DNA from 4 places in the Ectobacillus soli genome. Region 1 is predicted to be linked to each of the others. Evidence: riboswitches for the same ligand, from Rfam matches in the RefSeq annotation. Region 1 holds a riboswitch; each other region holds the start of a gene.
What was found. Region 1 has a riboswitch for cyclic di-GMP ahead of ACAN53_RS00175 (anti-repressor SinI family protein). Riboswitches for the same ligand answer to the same signal wherever they lie in the genome.
Positions count from the first base shown of each region.

Region 2: another riboswitch for cyclic di-GMP. It lies ahead of ACAN53_RS13090 (endo alpha-1,4 polygalactosaminidase); the one in region 1 lies ahead of ACAN53_RS00175 (anti-repressor SinI family protein).
Region 3: another riboswitch for cyclic di-GMP. It lies ahead of ACAN53_RS14340 (DUF192 domain-containing protein); the one in region 1 lies ahead of ACAN53_RS00175 (anti-repressor SinI family protein).
Region 4: another riboswitch for cyclic di-GMP. It lies ahead of ACAN53_RS14290 (DUF3298 and DUF4163 domain-containing protein); the one in region 1 lies ahead of ACAN53_RS00175 (anti-repressor SinI family protein).

Region 1 covers NZ_JBGJZM010000001.1:28,394-31,486, reverse strand. The annotation lists gene pckA (phosphoenolpyruvate carboxykinase (ATP)) at 1-1,483, shown strand, start outside; gene ACAN53_RS00175 (anti-repressor SinI family protein) at 1,638-1,787, opposite strand; cyclic di-GMP riboswitch class I at 1,802-1,886, opposite strand; gene ACAN53_RS00170 (ABC transporter substrate-binding protein) at 2,125-3,093, shown strand, end outside.
Region 2 covers NZ_JBGJZM010000002.1:253,387-256,479, reverse strand. The annotation lists gene ACAN53_RS13095 (type 1 glutamine amidotransferase domain-containing protein) at 1-510, opposite strand, end outside; gene ACAN53_RS13090 (endo alpha-1,4 polygalactosaminidase) at 1,125-1,946, opposite strand; cyclic di-GMP riboswitch class I at 1,990-2,073, opposite strand; gene galE (UDP-glucose 4-epimerase GalE) at 2,139-3,093, opposite strand, start outside.
Region 3 covers NZ_JBGJZM010000002.1:520,288-523,380, forward strand. The annotation lists gene ACAN53_RS14320 (pilus assembly protein TadG-related protein) at 1-288, opposite strand, end outside; gene ACAN53_RS14325 (TadE/TadG family type IV pilus assembly protein) at 308-748, opposite strand; gene ACAN53_RS14330 (A24 family peptidase) at 702-1,205, opposite strand; gene ACAN53_RS14335 (Flp family type IVb pilin) at 1,324-1,491, opposite strand; gene ACAN53_RS14340 (DUF192 domain-containing protein) at 1,511-1,855, opposite strand; cyclic di-GMP riboswitch class I at 1,956-2,041, opposite strand; gene ACAN53_RS14345 (DUF2975 domain-containing protein) at 2,296-2,775, shown strand; gene ACAN53_RS14350 (helix-turn-helix domain-containing protein) at 2,786-3,007, shown strand; gene ACAN53_RS14355 (DUF4153 domain-containing protein) at 3,079-3,093, shown strand, end outside.
Region 4 covers NZ_JBGJZM010000002.1:512,951-516,043, reverse strand. The annotation lists gene ACAN53_RS14300 (type II secretion system F family protein) at 1-529, shown strand, start outside; gene ACAN53_RS14295 (type II secretion system F family protein) at 534-1,454, shown strand; cyclic di-GMP riboswitch class I at 1,637-1,708, shown strand; gene ACAN53_RS14290 (DUF3298 and DUF4163 domain-containing protein) at 1,841-2,461, shown strand; gene ACAN53_RS14285 (Ig-like domain-containing protein) at 2,917-3,093, shown strand, end outside.

The DNA.
Region 1 (3,093 bases):
GAAAAAAGAAGGTGTTTTATCTTCTGCAGGCGCTGTTTCTGTTGCGACGGGAAAATACACAGGACGTTCTCCTAAAGATAAATTTATCGTTAAAGATGATATTACGGAAGGCAAAGTTGACTGGGGTTCAGTTAACCAACCAATTTCATCAGAAACTTTCGATAAGCTATATACTAAAGTGTTAGAATACTTAAAAAACAAAGATGAAATATTCGTATTTAACGGTTTCGCTGGAGCAGATAAAGCATATCAAATGCCAATCCAAGTTATCAATGAATATGCATGGCATAATCTATTTGCAGAGCAATTATTTATTCGTCCTACTGAAGAAGAATTAGTAAATCATCAATCTGAATTTACAATTGTTTCAGCGCCTAATTTTAAAGCTGATCCAAGCGTGGATGGAACAAATTCAGAAACATTCATTATCACTTCCTTTGAAAAACGTATCGTTCTAATCGGAGGAACTGAATATGCAGGCGAAATGAAAAAAGGTATCTTCTCTATTATGAACTTCTTACTACCTGAACAAGACATCTTCTCTATGCACTGCTCTTCTAATGTTGGTCAAGAAGGCGACGTTGCTTTATTCTTCGGTCTTTCTGGAACAGGAAAAACAACTTTATCAGCTGATGCAAACCGTAAACTTATTGGGGATGATGAACACGGCTGGTCTGATAATGGTGTATTTAACATCGAAGGCGGTTGCTATGCAAAAGTTGTCAATTTATCACGTGAAAAAGAACCTCAAATCTACGATGCTATCACATTTGGTACTGTTTTAGAAAACGTTGTTCTTGATGAACATTCTCGCGTGCCAGATTATGATAATGTATCATTGACAGAAAATACTCGTGTTGCTTATCCAATGGAAGCAATTGATAATATTGTCTTACCAAGTGTTGCAGGTCATCCGAATACAATTATTTTCTTAACAGCTGATGCATCTGGCGTATTGCCTCCAATCAGCAAACTTTCTAAAGAACAAGCAATGTACCACTTCTTAAGCGGATATACAAGCAAACTTGCTGGTACAGAACGTGGAGTTACTTCTCCACAAGCAACATTCTCAACATGCTTTGGATCTCCTTTCTTACCGCTTCCAGCTTCTCGTTATGCTGAACTACTTGGAGAAAAAATTGAAAAACATAATGCCGAAGTATTCTTAGTAAACACAGGATGGACTGGCGGAGTATACGGTGTAGGAAAACGTATGAATCTTAAATATACTCGTGCAATGGTTCAAGCAGCACTTAACGGTGAACTAGCTAATGTGGAAACAAACAAAGATAGCATTTTCGGACTTGAAATTCCACTTCATGTACCTGGTGTTCCTGATGAAGTATTAATACCAGAAAAGACATGGGCTAACAAAGAAGAATATAAGAAAACTGCTTTGGAACTTGCAGGCAAATTCAAAGAAAACTTCAAGAAATTTGCTAATGTTTCTGAAGACATCATTTCAGCAGGCGGTCCTTTCTAATAACTAAAAACACCGTCTACAGAATTACTGTAGACGGTGTTTTTTTTTCAAAAAAAAAGAGCAGTCAAATGACTGCTCAACATTTATAGCATGTAACCGTGCTTCTAGCTAGAGATGCTTTTCGTAGTTGTTTTATCTACTATCCTACACTGCGTTACTTAGTAGACGCTACTTGTAGAAATTCATTCACTTCTTCAAAGCTTAACCCTAAACTTTTTGCCTCCATAATCAATGCTAACCACTCCATGTCAAGATAGGCTCCGTGCGTCTCTTCCCCAATCATTCTTGATTGACTCATCAACATTAGCTACCTCCGTAAGCGGCAGACCAGCCATCGTAGTATTCCTACCTTAGATCTGTGACTTTGCGTCCCCATTTTTCAACAGGTTTGCCTTTATCAACTTTTCATAATTTTAATTGTGATATTTCACAACCCTATTTTATCATGATTATCATTTAATAGTCGACTTATATTATAAAAATATTTAAAAAAACATTTTGACAATATTCGATAAACAAACGATGCACTTTACTAAATAGCGGGATGAAACATTTTAATCACACTTTTTTTTATAGGCATTCACACAATTTTGCTTCAGTTCATACAGTAACAGTAGATTCTATCTAGGAGGTGCACAGCATTGCGAAAGCTTCTCTTTCTATTTTTAATTATGCTACTTTGTTTGAGTACCTTAGCAGCTTGCAATCAAAAGTCAGTCAATGAAAAGATTCGTGTCGGCGAGGTCACCCATTCCTTATTTTATACTCCCCTATATGTAGCCATAAATAATGGCTATTTCCGAGAAGAAGGAATTGATTTAGAACTACAAATGACTGCTGGCGGTGATAAGACAATGACTGCCATTCTTTCAAATGGTATAGATATCGGACTCGTTGGTTCAGAGACATCCATTTATGTATACAATCAAGGAGCAAAGGATCCTGTTATTAACTTTGCCCAGCTAACCCAAACAGATGGGACATTTCTTGTGGCTCGTTCTAAAACAGATACATTCCATTGGAGTGATTTAAAGGGCAAGACGTTTCTTGGGCAACGCCAAGGTGGTATGCCGCAAATGGTAGGAGAATTTGTTCTGAAAAATCATAATCTAAATCCACAAAAGGATCTTACTCTCATACAAAACATTGACTTTGCGAATATTGCTAACGCCTTTGCTTCTGGAACAGGTGATTACGTTCAATTATTTGAACCAACAGCTAGTATTTTTGAGCAGTCCGGAAAAGGGTATATTGTCGCTTCATTTGGTGCAGAATCTGGAAATGTTCCCTATACATCCTTTATGACAAAGAAAAGTTATATAGTTAGCCATAAAGCAACGATAGAAAAATTTACACAAGCCTTATATAGAGGACAACAATGGGTAGACACTCATACTTCAGAAGAAATTACAAATACAGTACAATCACAATTTCCCGATACACCAAAGGAGATTATTACAAAAGTCATACAACGATATAAGGATCAGCAATCATTTGCAACTAATCCACTTTTAGATGAAGCAGAGTGGAATAACCTTCAAAAAATTATGAAAGAAGCTGGGCAATTGCCAAATAAGGTCGACTATCAAAGCTTAGTTGATCCAGCGATT
Region 2 (3,093 bases), on a different contig from region 1:
AAACGGCATATATTTATCAAGAGTTGTGGCAACTTCCTCTTCATTTGTGAAGGCAGTCATTCGTTTGCCTTTGACAAGAGGTTGTCCGTTTGCGAGCACGCCGCCTACTAAGGCTGCTGGGCCGTGACATACAGCTGCGATGATTTTATCTTGATTTGCAAAATCAGTTAGTAGTTTGTGAATATGTTCGTTTTCTGGGAAGTCAAACATTGTACCGTGACCACCTGGAAAGAAAATGCCGATGAATTCATCTGCACCCTTTATATTAGAAAGAGGAAGGGTGTTAGTTAGTAATGTGCCAGCTTTTTGATCTTCTTCGGGAACGTCCCCTTGTAAGCTGCGTGGATCAATTTGGGATTCGCCGCCTTTTGGGCTTGCAACAGTTACGTCATATCCATTTTTCGTAAATTCTAAATATGCTTCGGAAAATTCTGTTAACCATATACCAGCTAGTTCACCGTTCTTCATTGTATAACCATTTGTAACGACCATCAGGATTTTGTTGCTCATAGAATAGTCCTCCTTTGTACTTGTATGTACAACTGTTATTGTAAGGAATATTTTTCTAAATCTCAAATTATGTGTTTGGGCTTGTTGTAATAAAGTAAAATTAGAGCAAAGGTGTATGAACATGAGGCGAGGGAACGGTTATTGTGTTGCTTTCTTTTCTTATTATAGGTGTTGGTGCTTCGTTTCAACAAAAGTTTGTGCGGGCAGAGCGATGTATAAGAGGCCACTGTATCAAGTTGATTGCACACTTTTTCCAGTGTAATCGGCTTAATTCTACAAAAAATGTCTGAACAAATGAGGAAATGAGTGAATTTGATGAGAGGAACATTTGTCTTATTAATGAAATAGCATATTTACGTGTGAGATCTCGGTTCAATCCACAACGACGCATTGATTTAATCTTAAAATCCTGAGTTTAATCACGAAAAGACTCTATTTAATCACGAAATCCTGAATTTAATCTCGAAACTATCACATTTAATCTCGAAAACGTTATATTCGTGAAAAAACGACAAATTTCGCCAGGCTTTCTGCCACGTCCTCCGACTCGCCACCCCCCCAAAGCAAAAACCCCCCGCAATCCCTGCGGGGGGCAAATCGATAAGATGTAGGTTTTATTTTAATTTATCATATACATCATTTTTATTTACCATAGACACGAAGCCTTTTGATTGGCTAAAAGATTGAGATGCTGTGTTAGGAGCAACTGTAAATACTTTTAGCGTACTCTTTTGGCTTTGGAAGTACTTAATCCAGTTTTGGCTCCATGCATCCTTTGCAATTACTTTACTGTTAAAGTCTTCCCATAGTACTGCATCGATGTATGGTAACGATGTAGTTTTTATTGTGTCAAAGCCCCAGTTTTGCATAAGAAGTAAGCTTGGATATTTGGCTTTCATTTCTTTTAATAATGCAACATAGCCGCCGCGAATCTTTGTTTGGTCGATTGGTTTGTCATAGAAATAATCATCAATGTCACCAACTGTGTCTAAGAAGACACCATCTAATCCTTTTTGAGCGACTTGTTCATTTACTTTTGTTAATATAACGCTTCTGTAATGAGCGTTCGTGATATCCATAATATATGTATTCCACTGAGGGATCTGCATTTTACTACCATTATAATAGTAGTAATCAGAATCAGTAACTTTAGCTTTATTTTGAGCTTCTAGTTCCATAACGCTCACATAGCCAAGTACCTTTGTTCCAGATTTTTTTAACTGTGTTATTTGATCCTTTGTAAATGCGTATGGTTCAATGACAACTGTGCTATAGGTGGAGAGCTTTTGAATTGCTTTTGCATTTGCTGCTCCGTAATAGATCGTAAAATTCTTTGTTTTTAATAGAGGGTTGCCGCTGCTAGCGCATGCAGCAACGCTTGGTATGATAAATAATGCGAACAATGCCAGGAATGAAACAAAACGTTTAATAGCCATATTATATTCTCCTCCACTACGATTTTTCTCTTAAATAGAAAATTACGGCAGCACAGCCATCTTAGCTTCTCGCCTTAGATCTGTTGCTTTGCGTCCTTACTTTTCAGTAAGTTTGCTATTAAGAGGTCTTGCACGTTTATGGTTTTATTATACTAGTGCTGGGACAAGATTCAACCAGATATATGTGAAAACTTAGTTAACTTGCAGGGCTTTGTAGCCATTTTTATTATGAGATTGCCAGTTCCATGAGTCTTTGCACATGTCTTCTAATGTGCGTGTAGTTTGCCACCCAAGTACGCGGTTGGCTTTAGAAGGGTCCGCAACGCAGATTGCAATATCCCCGGGACGGCGGTTTGTAATGCGGTATGGAATTGGTTTTCCACAAATTTTTTCGAAGGCTTGTACCATTTCGAGTACGCTGTAGCCAGTTCCCGTTCCAAGATTAAAGGCTTCCGTTCCTGTATGCTCACGAATGTAATCCAATGCCTTCACATGACCGATAGATAGATCGACAACGTGGATGTAGTCGCGTACGCCTGTGCCATCCTTTGTTGGATAGTCATTGCCAAAGACGCTGAGCTCCTTTAATTTACCGACCGCTATTTGCGTAACATACGGCATGAGATTGTTTGGAAGGCCGTTTGGATCTTCGCCGATTCGACCGCTTTCGTGCGCTCCGAACGGGTTGAAATAGCGGAGAAGGGCGATGCTCCAGCTTGGATCGGATACTGCTAAATCCTGAAGAATTTGTTCAATCATTAGCTTCGTTTGTCCGTACGGATTGGTTGCAGATAGCGGAAAGTCCTCTGTAATCGGAGACGTTTCGGGAACGCCATATACCGTTGCAGATGAGCTAAATACGAGTTGTTTTACGTTATATTTGTTCATGACATCACATAGAATGAGAGTGCTTGTTATATTGTTATAGTAGTAAGAGAGAGGCTTGCTTACGGATTCTCCGACCGCTTTGAAGCCGGCAAAGTGAATGACGGCGTCGATTTGATTTTCACGGAAAATGGTGTCCACCGCTTCTCGGTTCAGCAAATCTTCTTCGTAGAAGGGGAAGGATTTTCCTGTAATTTCTTGCACGCGGGTAATAGCTTCTACCGAACTATTGGATAAGTTATCGATGACGACAATCTCATAT
Region 3 (3,093 bases), on a different contig from region 1:
TTGTAAGCTAGATTGTTCTTGATAAGACGATAGAATGGTACCTACGACATCTTGTACTCGTGCAGGATCCCCATTAGGCAGCTCTTGGGCACCGGACAATGCAGCGGTCGTTGCTATTTTTTTCAAGTCACTCTTTTCCTTGTAAACCATACCAATATCGACAACAAGTCCAACCATGCCAAAGATCAATACCATCGAAAATGCAAAAAGGACGATTATATTTCCTTTTTCACTTCGCAATAAAGAAATGGTTCCTTTTTTTATTGTTGCTAAGTCCCTTTGATCCATCTTCTTTTCCTCCTTATTTTTAATCTACACGTATTGTGGATTGTGTCTGAAGGTTGTAAGGAGATAGAAATTGGTCAAATACCGGCGTGATGTCAGCCATCGGATAAGATAAAGTAACTGTCGTATAGCTCCCGGATATACGTGAAGCTTGATCAGGAGTAATAGTAATTCTAATATTGGCCGGATGACGTACTGTCGATTGATTTTGTACATATTGAATGATGTCGGCATCCGTTTTGCCGAGGCCTGCCAGGCGGGAGGCTTCTTGTGCAGTCATGTTTAAGCTCAAATAAGTAAAGAGCACAAAGCCAAGATTAATCATACCAACCAGCATTAGTAAAAAGATGGGAACAATAAGTGCAAATTCCACAAGTGACTGCCCATGCTCCTGCTTGGCAAGCTTTACAAATTTTTTACCATAACACCACTCTCCCTTCGAGGAAAAAGGCGAAAATGGCACCTGCTGCAATGGCCACCCCGTAAGGATATGTGACTTGTCTATTAAACAGGTACGACATTTGTTGCTTGTTTTTTATCCCGTACAGAAAGAGCGTAACTTTTTTTAACATCCCTTTTCCAACTGCAATGATGATTAGCGCAATGAGTCCTCCGATGACTCCCATATAAATCCCGGTATAAATTACAAATACCCATCCTTTAAAAGCCCCTACTAATGCAAGAAGTTTTACATCTCCTGCTCCTATCCCGCCCAGAAAAAAAGGAACGATCAATAATCCTAACCCTGTAAAAAACCCAATAAGGGAAACGTACAATCCTTCTACACCGTTAAAAATGAGGTGAGTAAAAATAGCGACTAGCAGGACAGGGTAAATAACCCTATTGTATATTTTTCTGCTTTTAAGATCTGTATACACCGATATCACAAGCGTCATGATTAATAGTAGATTAAGGAACATATACATATCTCCTATGTTAAAAAATGGACTTTTTTAAAATAGCTCTGCAACAACATGTCGCAGAGCTTTTATCATATCTATCTAATTCGGTACTATTTTTCAATTAAAGAAACATTCATTAAGGATTTACTTGACTATTTACATTTTCAAACAATTTAGTAATTTTTGGACCAAATACGAGTAATACTGTTACTACTCCCGCTGCAATCAAGCCTAAAATTAATCCATACTCGGTCATACCTTGTCCTTCTTCTTCTAAAAATAACTCTTTTAACTTTTTCATCATGTTTACTTCCCCCTTACTTTTATTTTAGTAGTTTTACGATTTGTCCTCTTTGAATGCTGTTTAACCGGATGCTACCACTCTCTAATTCAATAACTGAAGTAGCCGTTGAAAACTTTTTTCCTATTTTTCCAGGCTGCAGATGTTCTTCCATTCCAACAATTCTCCAATCTTTGTCGATATACAGGACATCAATTGGAAATTTCATAAAAAACGTATGGATTGCATTACAAGGATAAAGATAAAGACCGGAACCCGAGGATAATTCCTGCCTAAACATCAAACCTTTTAACCTTTTAAAAAAGGTATTCGCAGATTCGATCGATTCGGCAATGTTTTGAGCATTCTCTAGGTTGACCAATCGCAAACTACCACCACCTCCTTAAAATAAAAACAACCCCGCCATCTACCGAAGCGGGGGTGAAAAAACATGCTTAAATCCACACAAATATTGCGTGCGCCCATCTTTCGGTAGCTGGCTGACATTGCGATTTACGCTTTAGTCCCTATAGCTTTGCGTCACTGGTTTTCACCAGGTTTGCCATTATCGAGATTTTGCATTTTTTTAAACAAAACCGATAATCTATTAATTTAATTAAATTATATGAATTATATATAAGCATGTCTACACATTTACACAATTTTTATATTTGTTTTCTTATTTATTTTCTTATTTTTTGATTTTATAAAAATTACTTAGGCCTTCATTACCATAAAATCTATTCTTAAAATCGATAAAAATTTATTGTAAATCGATAAATAACTTGTTAAAATCAAAAGAAAAAATACATAAGTGAGGTGCTTTTTATGAAACCAGAAACACTATTTTTAAAGTTAGTTGTTATTCTTTTGGGTTTTCCAGTTCTTGCTTTGTGCATATTTTTGGTACCTGAGTTAGCTACTATTGCAGCAAAATTACTTCCAGAGGTTGATTATATAAAATACCCGGTTTCTTTCATTTTTGATGCATCAGCAATACCTTTTTACTTTGCTTTATATCAGGCTTTCAAACTTTTGCTCTATATTGACAAAAATAAAGCCTTTTCCGAATTATCTGTTATAGCCTTAAAGAAAATAAAACACTGCGCCATCACAATCAGCATCTTGCATGTGCTAGTCTTGCCGCTCTTCTATCTCTTTGCGGATAAAGATGATGCCCCGGGTGTCATTTTTATCGGATTGGTTGTTCCTTTTGCTTCAGTGGTGATTGCAGTCTTTGCTGCTGTTCTTCAAAAGCTATTAAAAAATGCCATTGATATAAAATCAGAAAATGATTTAACGATATGAGGTGAAAATAATGGCAATTATAATCAATATTGATGTGATGTTGGCTAAAAGGAAAATGAGCGTAACGGAACTTTCAGAGAAGGTTGGAATCACAATGGCAAATCTTTCTATATTGAAAAATGGTAAAGCAAAAGCGATTCGATTAACCACTTTAGAGGCAATTTGCAAGGCTTTAGAATGTCAGCCTGGGGATATTTTGGAATACAAAGGCGACGAAGACAATCAAAGGTAATAAAGTTTGGTTAATAAACATTGTAAAGGAAAGTAGAACTTAATAGGACAATGATTAGAGGAGGTATAAATTTGAACATGAACAAT
Region 4 (3,093 bases), on a different contig from region 1:
TAATGATCAGCTGCAGGATATGATTACAACGATTATTAGTTCGATGCGAGCAGGTTATAGTTTTAATCAAGCATTAAAATCTGTAGCAGAGGAATCTTCTTATCCGATGAATAAAGAAATGGAAATCGTACTTAAAGAAATGCAATATGGAATTGGTATGGAAGATACTCTTCATCATTTATATGAAAGAGTGCCCAGCAAGGATCTGGATATAATGATCCAGGCAATTTTGATACAAAGACAGGTTGGCGGGAATTTGGCAACCGTTTTGAGCATTATAGTTGATACGATTCGAGAAAGACAAAAAATCCAAGCTCAAATTAAGACACTCACTGCTCAAGGTAGGATGTCGGGGGTTGTGATTGGAATCCTTCCATTTGCCTTAGGTACATTATTATATATGATCCAGCCTTCTTATATCGGACTATTTTTTACAGATAAGATTGGCATCGTGCTATTGTCTGCTGCACTTGGATCGGGTATATTAGGATTTTTGCTGATTCAAAAGATTATTAAAATAGAGGTGTAGTAATATGCTATATACAGCCTTTTTTTTCGCCATTTTCTTCTTTGTATTTGGAGTGCTGTTCATTCCAATGGACAAAAAGAATCAAGTAAAGCATCGAATGGAGCATTTACTAGGTGAGAATGAAACAAATCATGCAGATCTCGAAGAGAAAAGGAATAAGGAATCCTTTCGACACCGTGTTTTCTTGCCTCTCTGGATGGAAGCAAAAAAAAGTTTGTCCAAACGATTGCCAAGCAAACAAGCAGAAAAGCTGGATAAGCAATTAGTTCAAGCAGGTAATCCTTTTCACATGAAATCAGCCGATTATCGAATGGTTCAGTTGGCTTTTCTGATTGGAATGCCTCTTGTACTCCTTTTTTATGGATTATTACTAGGCTTTCAAGGTACGTCATTAATTATTTTTCCATTCATAGGATCAGTGATTGGTATTGTTTTACCGCGCTATTACATAAAAATGAAAATGGTAGAGCGTAAAAAACGTGCGTCGAAGGAATTACCGGATTTCGTTGATTTATTATCGGTAAGTCTTGAAGCAGGCTTAGGTTTTGATTCTGCGCTAAGTAAAGTAATCGGAAAACAAGATGGTGTACTCGCCAAGGAATTCCGTCGCTGCCTTGAGGAATTGCGGCTGGGCCTAACCCGCAAAGAAGCATTAATGGGCGTACGAGATCGTTTGGATGTAGAGGAAGTTTCCTCCTTTATCAATAGTGTATTGCGAGCGGAGAAGCTAGGTGTCGGAATGGTGCAGGTGCTTCGCATTCTTACTGTGGATGTCAGGGACCGCAGACGTCAAAAAGCAGAAGAAACTGCCATGAAGGCTCCTATCAAAATCTTGTTCCCTTTAGTGTTTTTTATCTTTCCGAGTCTCTTTATTGTTATCCTTGGTCCAGTTGCTATCCAGCTTATTCATCAATTTAATAAGTAGGAAAATTTTCTCTAATTAATATAAATAGATTTTTAGGGTGCGGGGGAGTGTTCTTGCATCCATTTTTTAGATACGAGAAATGACCGACAAATTACTGACGGTGCATGGTACGTAATGAAAAAAAATAATGTTCCTGCCCCTATTCTTCAAAAATACATGTAAGTATGAGTGAATTTTATGCCAAATGAAAAAGGTAAAACCATTGAAAGATGGTGACGCAAAGCTGCGAGCCTAAAGAACTGGCAGCCTTCATAAAATGGAGGCCACCGTTTTCGTTTAAATAGCTTATTGGTCCTTCCTATGGATTACTCCACGCTTTTGCCCTTGGCATACACCTACCTCTTTCAAGAATACAATGAGTATAAAATATTAAAGGATGGTTAAGTATGTCTAATTCATTCTCCGTAAGTATTAAGACGGTTAAAATCAGCAACGGACCGAATAAAACAGTCTTTTATCCCCAAGTAATTGGTATGCAGAATCAGGAATTGGAAAAATCAATGAATCAGACGATTGCCTGCCAAACCCAGCAACTCATCAATCAACAAATTGGGAATATGAAGGAAACAGTGGAGGAAATGATAGGGTTATATGAAATCAAAAACGACCAACGCCAGGTAGTAAGCCTATTACTCTCCAATTATACGTATCACCACCATGCTGCCCATGGTATGACGTATATAAAGTCTTTAACATTTGACCTAAAAAAGGGTAAGGTTTGTGAACTGAAAGACTTGTTTAAGCTTGGAAGTGATTATGTCAAAAGACTTTCACTCTCAATTCATACGCAAATCAAACAACGTGATATCCAGCTTCTCAATAGTTTCACAGCCATTCGGACCAATCAAGAATTTTACATTGCAGACAAAGTGCTTGTTATCTATTTTCAACTATATGAAATTACTCCATATGTCTTTGGTTTCCCAATGTTTCCAATCTCGGTATTTGATATACAAGACATCATTGACGAGGATAGCCCCCTCGGACGAATGGCTATTAATCATTAACCATCCTTCTCTCATGCCGGCTAAAGGTAGTTACAATCCAAAAGTAACAGAAGACTATGATACTCGGCATTTGATGAACGAATATTCTTAGATTAAAAAGCCCTATGAAGTGGAATTTTCCGTCTAGGCCTTTCTTTTTGAGAGGAAAGCCACCTCTGTATAAAAAATAGGAATTATATGTAAAATGCAGTACAAGTATGCCCTACCTTCTTTCGAGAAGCTAGGGTTATTTCCTTTTAGAATAAGTACCAGAGTCTTTAAGTAGAAAAAGAAATATAGTAAGAAGTCAAAATTCTGCAAATATTGTCGAAAATATGAATGAATCTCTAAAATAATATTAAAAATATTATGACAGTTTCAGTCGTAATATTACAAAAATATTAAAAAGGTGTAAAGTTAATATGTAGATTGTTAGTACTTAATAATCTAATCTGCTTTATAAAGGAGGGGTGTAGTTGCATACACTTTACTTTATAAAAAAAGCGATACAACTCTTACTTATGATTGCGTTTGTAATTATCATTGTTCTCACGCCTGCAATGGTATTAAATACCCCGAAATTAGATGGGACAATATTTCCAATTATGGGATATCAACGAGCTTTGGCGGTTGCTAATGTTGGAATTTTAGAA